One region of the Aminobacter sp. 01T433 genome, then DNA from elsewhere that is predicted to be linked to it. Evidence: riboswitches for the same ligand, from Rfam matches in the RefSeq annotation. Region 1 holds a riboswitch; the other holds the start of a gene.

Region 1 (4,888 bases):
GGGTGAGCATGAAAGCGCTCGACCAGGATGAAGGCGACGGAGCCGATGATGGTGGCTGCGGCAATGGCGAGGGCCGTCGGGCTGAGGAAGCCGAGGTCGGCACCTTGGGTGATGTAAAAAGTCAGTCCGAAGACCGCAGCACTCAGGGTGACGATGCCGAGGATATCAAGCTTCTTCGCCTGCGGGTCGCTCGATTCCTCAACGCCGGCATAGGTCAGCGCCAGGCACAGCACGGCTAGCGGCGCGTGGACCAGGAACACCCATTCCCAAGTGGACAGAGCGACGATCAAACCACCTATGATCGGTCCAAAACCCAGACCGATGCCGGTGACCACGCCCCATATGGCAAAGGCCTTGCCGCGCGCCTTCGCGTCCTGAAACTGATGCGACAGAATGGCGATGGAGCAGATGAACAGCGCTCCGCCGGCCATGCCTTGCAGAAACCGGCCGACGATCAGCACCTGCGTGTTCGGCGCAAGTCCGCAGATCAGCGACGTGATGCCAAAGGCGCCGGCGGTGATGGCAAAGACGCGCTTGCGCCCGAAGCGGTCGGCAAGTGTTCCCGTCGCCATCAGCACCGTCGTGCAGGCGATGGTGTAGGCGTTCATGATCCACTGCATGTCCTTGAAATCGGCATGCAGTACGTGTTCGAGCGTCGGCAGGATCACCGGCACGCTGGAGATCTCAAGTCCGAACATCAACGCGGCGAGGCAGATGGCGGCGAGCGCCAGGACGTTTCTGCTTGATTGGTTCATCTGGCACCTCTGGCTGCCGGCAGGAGCGATCGTCTTGCCGTCATGTTGCTTTGAGAGCCCCAGATAAGCGACGCTTGAACATAAAAAAATGCTATGCAATTCTATTTCAGTGATAACAAATCGGAATGGACGCGATGCTGTGGCTCGACCCAGAGGCGGTGCGGAACTTTGTCATGGTGGCGGAGCTGCAAAGTTTCACCCGAGCCGCCGATGCGATGGGCACGACGCAAGCGGCGGTCAGCGTCAAGCTCAAGCGGCTCGAGGAGCGGGTTGGCCGCAAGCTGATCGAACGCACGCCGCGCCGCGTGCGGCTGTCCGCCGAAGGCGCGATTTTCATCGATTCCGCGCGCGCCTTCCTGGTCGCGCATGACAATGCGGTTGCCGGCCTGTCATGCGGTACGCGGCGTTTTGCGCTCGGCATCGCCGGACATGTTGCCGGGCCGGAGGTGACGACCTTGCTTGCGCGGCTCAACCAGCACGATCCGGCGCTGACGATAGAGGTTCAGGTCGACAATTCGAGCAACCTGCTCGACGCCTTCGATCGCGGCAAGCTGGATGCCGCGATTGTCAGGCGCGAGGATGACCGCCGCGATGGGGAGGTGCTGGGGCCCGAGCATTTCGGCTGGTTTGCGACCCCCGACTTCCATCATCGCCAGGGCGAGCCGATTCGCCTAGCTGCGCTGTCGCGGGCCTGCGGCGTCCGCGATCTCGCCACCCGCACGCTCGACGATGCCGGTATCCCTTGGGTCGAGGTGTTTCTCGGCGGTGGGTCGTCGGTGGTGACGGCCGCCGTTTCAGCCGGCCTTGCCACGGCCGTCTTCTCCAGCCGGCTTTCGCCGCCCGGCACAATCGAGATCAGCCGCAAGTTCGGCCTGCCTCAGGTGCCGTCATCGGAAATCGTTTTGCATTCGACGCTGACCGACCGCCGCTCGCGCGAAGCGCTGCGCATCCTGGCCTGCGCCTTCCGCGAGCACGGCGCGTCGGCGGGATAGAGCACCCTTGCCGGTAAAAAAAGTCCTGATGACCGCGCTCAGCTTCGAGCGCGGTCCTGAGTGAGCTGGCTACCGGTTTTTGCCGATGTTCTCCACATCGTACGCGGTGGTCTGGTAGACTCGGTTGATCCAGTTGCCGAAGAGCAGGTGGGCATGCGAGCGCCAGCGGTTGAGCGGCCGGCGTTGCGGGTCGTCATCGGGGTAATATTCGTGCGGCACCGCGATGGTCACGCCTGCAGCCACATCGCGGTCGTACTCTTCCTTGAGCGAGGTCGAGTCGTATTCGATGTGGTTGAACATGTAGAGCCGGTTGCCGGCTTCTTCGGCCAGCAGACTCGGGCCGGTCTCTTCCGATTCCATCAGCAGTTCCAGACCGGAGCCCTCGGGAATGTCTTGGGCACGGACCTCCGTCCAGCGTGACACCGGAATGGCGAAATCGTCCGAGAAACCGGCCAAATAGGGGGAGGCAGGCGCGTTGTTGTTGTGACGGAAGACGCCGAAGGCCTTTTCCTCCAGCGTGTGTTTCGGAACGCGGTGGAAATGCCATGCGGCCGCCATCGCGCCCCAGCAGATGAAGAACGGCGAATGGACGTTGGTCGTCGTCCAATCCATGATCTGCTTGAGTTCGTCCCAGTAAGTCACCTCCTCGAAGGGCAGCAACTCCACCGGCGCGCCGGTGATGATGAAGCCGTCGAATTTGCGGTCCTTCACCTCTTCCCAGGTCTGGTAGAAGGCGATGAGATGGTCTTCGGACGTGTTCCTGGCCTTGTGGGTACCGATACGCACCAGCGTCAGCTCCACCTGCAGCGGGCTGGCACCGATCAGGCGGGCGATCTGCGTCTCCGTCCGCACCTTGTTGGGCATGAGGTTGAGCAGGCCGATCTGCAGCGGGCGGATGTCCTGGCGGAGCGCTGTCTGCTCGTCCATGACGGAGACGCCCTCTTTCACCAGCACTTCGCGGGCGGGGAGCTGATCAGGGATCTTGATTGGCACTGTGCGAACTCCAAAAAACAAAAACCGGCATTGCTGTCGCAAAGCCGGTTTACGGATCGCAAACGGCCCTTTAGCGACTTGTTTAACGTGGCTGCAAGCCGACCGGCCAAATCACCACGGATCCATCATTGCTATTACGCCCGGTCGCCGATTGCGTCAACTGCGACCCAAATGGGGCGCCAGAGCCGCCACAATAGCCGGTTTTCCTCGACATTATGTGCCTCGGGCGGTATTCCCGCTGCGACCTCCGCCCGGAGGCGCCAATCCAGGATTTTCGACATGAGCAAGGCACCTGAACAGATTCGCCCCGAACCCCGCGCGGGCATCATGGAAATCGCAGCCTATGTGCCCGGCAAGAGCACTGCGGGCGCAGGTGTGACCAAGGTGCATAAGCTCTCGTCGAACGAAAATCCGCTTGGTGCCTCGCCCCATGCGACCGAGGCTGTCCAGAAACTGGCGCATAAGATGGAGTATTATCCCGACGGGTCGTCGTCACGCCTGAGGCAGGCGATCGCGGCGACCCATGGGCTCAACCCGGCCAACATCCTGTGCTCCAACGGCTCGGACGAACTGATCGGCCTGCTTGCGCAGAGCTATCTCTCGCCGGGCGACGAGGCCGTGTACACAGAGCACGGCTTCATGGTCTACAAGATCTACACGCAGGCCGCTGGCGCGACCCCGGTCGTTGCCAAGGAGACTGGCGAGAAGGCCGACGTCGACAAGATCATCGCTGCGGTAACGCCCAAGACCAAGATCGTTTTCCTGGCCAATCCGAACAATCCCACCGGCACCTACCTGCCGTTCGAGGAAGTGCGCCGCCTGCATGCGGCGCTGCCCAGGAATGTGCTCCTGGTGCTCGACGGCGCATATGCCGAATATGTCCGCCGCAACGACTACGAGTCGGGCGTGGAACTGGTCGGGGGCAACGAGAACGTCGTCATGACGCGCACTTTCTCCAAGATCCATGGCCTCGGCGGCATGCGCATCGGCTGGATCTATGCGCCAGCGCACGTTATCGACGTGCTGGAGCGCATGCGCGGGCCGTTCAACGTCAATGCGGCGGCGATCGAGGCCGGCGTCGCGGCCATGGAAGACCGTAGCCATGTCGAGCGCACCGTGGCGCATAACGCCCAGTGGGCGGAATGGCTGGTCGCCGAGTTCGAAAAGCTTGGCCTTCGCGTCACGCCGAGCGTCGGCAACTTCCTGCTTATCCACTTCCCCGACGATGCCGGGCATGGCGCCGATTTGGCCGACGAATATCTCAGCGCGCGTGGCTATATCCTGCGCAGGGTCGCCGGCTACGGCTTCCCCAATGCGCTGCGCATGACCATCGGCACCGAAGAGGCCAATCGCGGCGTGATCGCCGCACTCACCGAATTTCTGAAAAGTTGAACCATGTCCGATCCCCTTTTTGAAAAGATCGCCCTCATCGGCATCGGCCTGATCGGCTCCTCGCTCGCCCGGGTCATCCGACGCGAGGGCCTGGCCCGCCACATCGCCATCTCGACGCGCAGTGCGCAAACGCTCGCGCGCGCCGAAGAACTCGGCCTCGGCGATAGCTACTCGACCGACGCCAAGCTTGCGGTCAAGGACGCCGACCTCATCATCGTTTCGGTGCCGGTCGGCTCGTCCGGCGCGGTTGCCCGCGACATCGCTTCGGCGCTCAAGCCGGGCGCTATCCTCACCGATGTCGGATCGACCAAGGCCTCGGTCATCGCGCAGATGCAACCCTACATTCCGGAAGGCGTCCATTTCATCCCCGGCCACCCGCTCGCCGGTACTGAAAAGTCAGGCCCAGACGCTGGTTTCGCCGACCTATTCGAAAACCGCTGGTGCATTTTCACGCCGCTGCCTGATACCGACCTGGTGGCATTGGAAAAGCTGTCGGAGTTCTGGCGCCGCTGCGGCTCCAACATCGACACGATGGACCCCGAACATCACGACATGACGCTCGCGATCGTGTCGCACCTGCCGCACATCATCGCCTACAACATCGTTGGAACCGCCGACGATCTCGAAGCGGTGACCAAGTCCGAAGTGATCAAGTATTCGGCATCCGGTTTCCGCGATTTCACCCGACTGGCGGCTTCCGATCCGACGATGTGGCGCGACGTGTGCCTGCACAACAAGGATGCGATCCTCGAAATG
Region 2 (4,888 bases), on a different contig from region 1:
CGGGTGTCTTGGCGCTGACCGTCGACCAGGGCGAACACACCCAGCGCTATCAGGGTATCGTCGAACTGAACGGCATCACGCTGGAAGAGGCGGCGCGCGCCTATTTCCGTCAGTCGGAGCAGATCCCGACCGATGTGCGGCTATCCGTGGCAAAGCTCGTCCTGCCTGCCGAAGGCGGTCCGCGCGAGCATTGGCGCGCCGGTGGCCTTTTGGCGCAGTTCCTGCCTGAATCACCCGAGCGCCGGCGCGTGGCCGACATTCATGGCGGCGATGGCGACGAGCGCGATGTCACTGGGCATCCCGATGACAATTCATGGCAGGAACTCCTGGCGCTGGTCGCGACCATCGAGCCGACCGAACTGATCGACCCGACCGTTGGCACCGAAAAGTTGCTCTACCGGCTGTTCCACGAACATGGCGTGCGTGTTTACGAAGGCGTGCGCGTGGCCGACCAATGCTCGTGCTCGGGCGACAGGATCAAGGGCATCCTGCAGGGTTTCACTGCCGAAGAGATCACCGAGAGCGTCGAGGACGGCGTCATTCGGGTTGCTTGCGAGTTCTGTTCGAAGTCCTACGAATTCGACCCTGCCGAGTTCGCGCCGGTCCAGTAATCTCGTTTAATTCAGCCTGTGGCGCGCGTTGGGCAGGTCGAGCGAGAAGGCGGGAATGGCGATGTCGAACATCTCGCCCGCCTCGTTGCGCATGGTGTAGCGCCCGACCATGATGCCTGACTGTGTCGAAAGCGGGCAGCCCGACGCATATTGGTAGCTGTCGCCGGGATTGAGTTCGGGCTGGTCGCCGACCACGCCCGGTCCCCGAACCTCCTCGACCCGCCCTGAAGCGTCGGTGATGTGCCAGTAGCGCGACAAGAGCTGAACGAACTCATCCGAGTTGTTCTCGATCGTGACGCGATAGCCCCAGACATAACGGTTTTCCGCAGGCTCGGACCGATCCTCCATGTAGAACGGCTCGACCTCGACGGCGATGTTGCGTGTGACCGCGCGATACATATGCTGCGCTCCTTGGCCTGCACAATGACAGAGTCCGCCGCACGAGGCGGCGGGTCAACTTCGTTTTTCATTTTCACGCCGAATGTGATGAATGCGCAGTGGATTTCACCTCACCGACGCCTCAACGTCACCCGGCCGTCATGCGCCAAGGCCAGTTTCCGCGTCGTCCAACGACAAGGAATCACTGCAATGAAACGCCTCCTCGCCCTCCTTTTCGCCTCGGCCTGCCTTGCTGGCACGGCTGCATATGCTGACGACCTCGCAAGCGGTATCGAAAAGCTGACCAGAGGCACGGAGTGGCAGCTCGTCAAATCCCCGATGCTGGAATTCGACACCTTCCACCCCCAGGGCTTCGCGCGTGTCGGCGATGCGCTGTTCATGTCCTCCGTCGAGATCATCGAGCGGACCAAGAAATTCGAGGCTCCCCAAAATGGGCTTGACCGCGATGAGGGCAAAGGGGCCGGGCATCTGTTCAAGCTTGACGCCAATGGCAAGCTCGTCGGCCAGGTGAAGCTTGGCGATGGAGCCATCTACCACCCGGGCGGTATCGATTATGATGGCCGCTGGCTGTGGGTGCCGGTTGCCGAGTACCGGCCGAACAGCAAGTCGATCATCTACCGCGTCGATCCCGAAACGCTGGAGGCGACCGAGGTCTTTCGTTTCCCCGATCATATCGGCGGCGTTGTCTATGATCCCGGCCAGCGCACGCTGCATGCCGTGAGCTGGGGCTCGCGCCGCTTCTACACCTGGAACGTCAATGAGGACCTGACCGTGCCGGAGTCGGCACTCGATCCGGAAAAGACCCGCACGCTCAATCCGGCGCACTATATCGACTATCAGGATTGCGCGTTGCTCAAGCCCGGTCAGGCGGTCTGCACCGGCCTGACAGAGTATCGCCCGGGCCCTGACGGGCAGGTCTTCCGTCTTGGTGGCATCGAGATCGTGGATCTCAAGCAAGGCCGTCCGTTGTTTCAGGTGCCGGTCCAGATCTGGACGGAAAAGGGCAAGTCCATCACCGGCAATCCCGTCCTCATCGAAAAGACCGAGACCGGCCTGCGCCTGACGGCAGCTCCAGAAGATAACGAGACGAAGCTCTACGTCTACGAAACCAAGCTGCCGTAAAACGGATCGGCATATGAAAATGGCGCTCCGGCTAACCGGAGCGCCATTGTCTTAGCGCGTTGCCTGCAGCGCATCGCCGATGTCGTTGAGCAGGTCGTCGGCGTCTTCGAGGCCGACCGACAGGCGCAGCGTGCCGTCGTCGATACCGAGTTCGGCGCGGGCCTCGTCGGTGAGGCTCTTGTGCGTCGTCGTTGCCGGATGGGTGATCAGGCTCTTAGAGTCGCCGAGATTGTTGGAAATCAGGATGATGTCGAGCGCGTTTTCGAAGGCGAAGGCCGCTTTCTTGCCGCCCTTGAGATCGAAGCACAGCAGCGTCGAACCGCCCTTCATCTGCTTCTTGACGATGTCGGCCTGCGGATGGTCGGCCCGGCCGGGATAGATCAGCCGTGACACTTCCGGCCTGCCGGCCAGGAAATCGGCGATCTTGCCTGCGGTTTCGGTCTGCTGGCGCACGCGTATCGGCAGCGTTTCCAGGCCCTTGAGCAACGTCCAGGCGTTGAACGGCGACAGGCTCGGGCCGGTGTGGCGGAAATAGTCGTGCAGGTTCTCGTCGATCCACTTCTTGTCCGACAAGATGACGCCGCCGAGGCAGCGGCCCTGGCCGTCAATATGCTTGGTCGCGGAGTAAACCACGACATGAGCGCCGAGTTCGAGCGGCTTCTGCTGCATCGGCGTGGCAAAGACATTGTCGACGACCAGGCGCGCGCCGATCGAATTGGCAAGGGCGGCGACAGCGGCGATGTCGACCACTTCGAGCGTCGGGTTGGTCGGGCTTTCCAGGAAAAACAGCTTGGTGTTGGGCTGGACCGCCTTTTCCCAATTCTCGATCAATGTGCCGTCGACCAGCGTTGCCTCGATGCCGTATTTCGGCGCCAAAGTCTCGACGACCCAGCGGCACGAGCCGAACAGCGCGCGCGCGGCAACGATATGGTCGCCGGCCTTGAGCCCACACAGGATCGCGGCCGTGACCGCAGCCATGCCGGAGGCTGTGGCGCGTGCGTCTTCAGCACCTTCGAGCGCGCACATGCGCTTTTCGAACATGTCGACGGTGGGATTGGCGTAGCGCGAATAGATGAAACCCGGGCTTTCGCCCTTGAAGCGGGCTTCAGCACTTTCCGCGCTCTCGTAGACATAGCCCTGGGTGAGGTAGATCGCCTCGGAGGTTTCGCCGAATTCGGAGCGGAGCGTGCCGCCATGGACGAGGGTGGTCTGGGGTTTCCAGTTGCGCTGCTTTTCGGAGGTCATAGCCAAATCCAAATACAAAAAAACCGGTCGCGAAAAGTCGCAACCGGTCCACAACGCGGCCCTTTAGCGACTTGTTTAACGTGGCTGCAAGCCGACCGGCCAAATCACCACGGGATAAATGTCCTTTAGACCCGCAGCCTGCTTGCGTCAATCGCGGGGTCGACTAAACGTTTTGGGCCACGCATATGACCCCGGATACAGGTCCGGGTCCAGCGATCCTGGGCTGTCCGTTCGGGCCGGGCGCTGTAAAGGAGTGAGGCAATTGCGGCAATCGGGCATTCTTCCGGACCAGGACATCGCGGCATTGTTCGCCTCGGGCGCGCTTCTGGCGCCATCGCTCGATGCCGACCAGATCCAGCCGGCGAGCCTCGATCTCAGGCTGGGCGCAACGGCGTTCCGCACCCGCGCCAGTTTCCTGCCTGGTCCCAATTCTCTGGTGTCGGACAAGCTTGACCGGCTCAAGCTGCACGAGATCGACCTGACCAACGGGGCCGTGCTGGAGACAGGCTGCGTCTACATCGTGCCGCTGCTCGAAAGCCTTGCTCTGCCGTCCGATGTTTCGGCCTCCGCAAACCCAAAGAGCTCGACGGGCCGCCTCGACATCTTCACCCGCGTGATGACAGACCGTGGCCAGGAGTTCGACAAGATCCCGGCAGGCTATACCGGGCCGCTTTATCTCGAGGTCAGCCCGCGCACGTTTCCGATCGTCGCCCGCAAGGGCTCGCGCCTGTCGCAGATCCGCTTTCGCAAGGGCAATGCGCTGCTGTCGGAGGCGGAGCTTCACGCGCTGCATCTGTCCGACCGGCTGGTCGCGATCGATCCGCCGAACATCTCGGGCGGCGGTATTGCGCTGTCCATCGATCTGGCCGGCACGCCGGGCAGCATCGTTGGCTATCGCGGCAAGCATCACACCGGGCTTGTCGATGTCGACAAGCGCGCCGCCCAGAACGTCGTCGATTTCTGGGAGCCGATCTACAATCACGGCGCTGACGAACTGGTGCTCGACCCCGACGAATTCTACATTCTCGTCTCGCGTGAGGCGGTGCACGTGCCGCCGCTTTACGCCGCCGAGATGACGCCCTTTGACCCGTTGGTCGGCGAGTTCCGTGTCCATTATGCCGGCTTCTTCGATCCCGGTTTCGGCCATTCGAGCGCCGGCGGGACCGGCAGCCGTGCCGTGCTTGAAGTGCGTAGCCACGAGGTGCCCTTCATCTTGGAACACGGCCAAGTCGTCGGTCGCCTGGTCTATGAACATATGATGGCGCGCCCGCGCGCGCTCTACGGTGCCGATCTCGGCTCCAACTACCAGGCCCAGGGGCTGAAGCTCTCCAAGCATTTCCGCATGACCTAAGGTTAGCCTTTGGTCTGCTTGTCCATTTCCAGCCACTGTGATTGGCTAAGCTAGGGACGCTCGGAAAGAGCGCCCGGTTAAGGGAGACGTTCATGCAGATTTCACGGAAATTCGCCTGCGCAGCTTCGCTGGCAGCGCTATTGTTGACCCTAGGTGCTGC

The links. Region 1 has a riboswitch for S-adenosylmethionine ahead of metA (homoserine O-acetyltransferase MetA). Riboswitches for the same ligand answer to the same signal wherever they lie in the genome.
Region 2: it holds a riboswitch for S-adenosylmethionine, as region 1 does, so the genes downstream of both, AC1DLV_RS02825 (O-succinylhomoserine sulfhydrylase) here and metA (homoserine O-acetyltransferase MetA) in region 1, are expected to answer to the same signal.

What each region holds. Positions count from the first base shown of each region.
Region 1 covers NZ_JBFTPR010000005.1:80,013-84,900, reverse strand. The annotation lists gene AC1DLV_RS09655 (MFS transporter) at 1-755, opposite strand, end outside; gene AC1DLV_RS09650 (LysR family transcriptional regulator) at 890-1,747, shown strand; gene metA (homoserine O-acetyltransferase MetA) at 1,817-2,740, opposite strand; SAM riboswitch at 2,791-2,868, opposite strand; gene hisC (histidinol-phosphate transaminase) at 3,020-4,132, shown strand; gene AC1DLV_RS09635 (prephenate/arogenate dehydrogenase family protein) at 4,136-4,888, shown strand, end outside.
Region 2 covers NZ_JBFTPR010000001.1:558,098-562,985, forward strand. The annotation lists gene AC1DLV_RS02810 (Hsp33 family molecular chaperone) at 1-611, shown strand, start outside; gene apaG (Co2+/Mg2+ efflux protein ApaG) at 618-1,010, opposite strand; gene AC1DLV_RS02820 (DUF6454 family protein) at 1,200-2,132, shown strand; gene AC1DLV_RS02825 (O-succinylhomoserine sulfhydrylase) at 2,184-3,377, opposite strand; SAM riboswitch at 3,421-3,498, opposite strand; gene AC1DLV_RS02830 (2'-deoxycytidine 5'-triphosphate deaminase) at 3,640-4,728, shown strand; gene AC1DLV_RS02835 (ABC transporter substrate-binding protein) at 4,821-4,888, shown strand, end outside.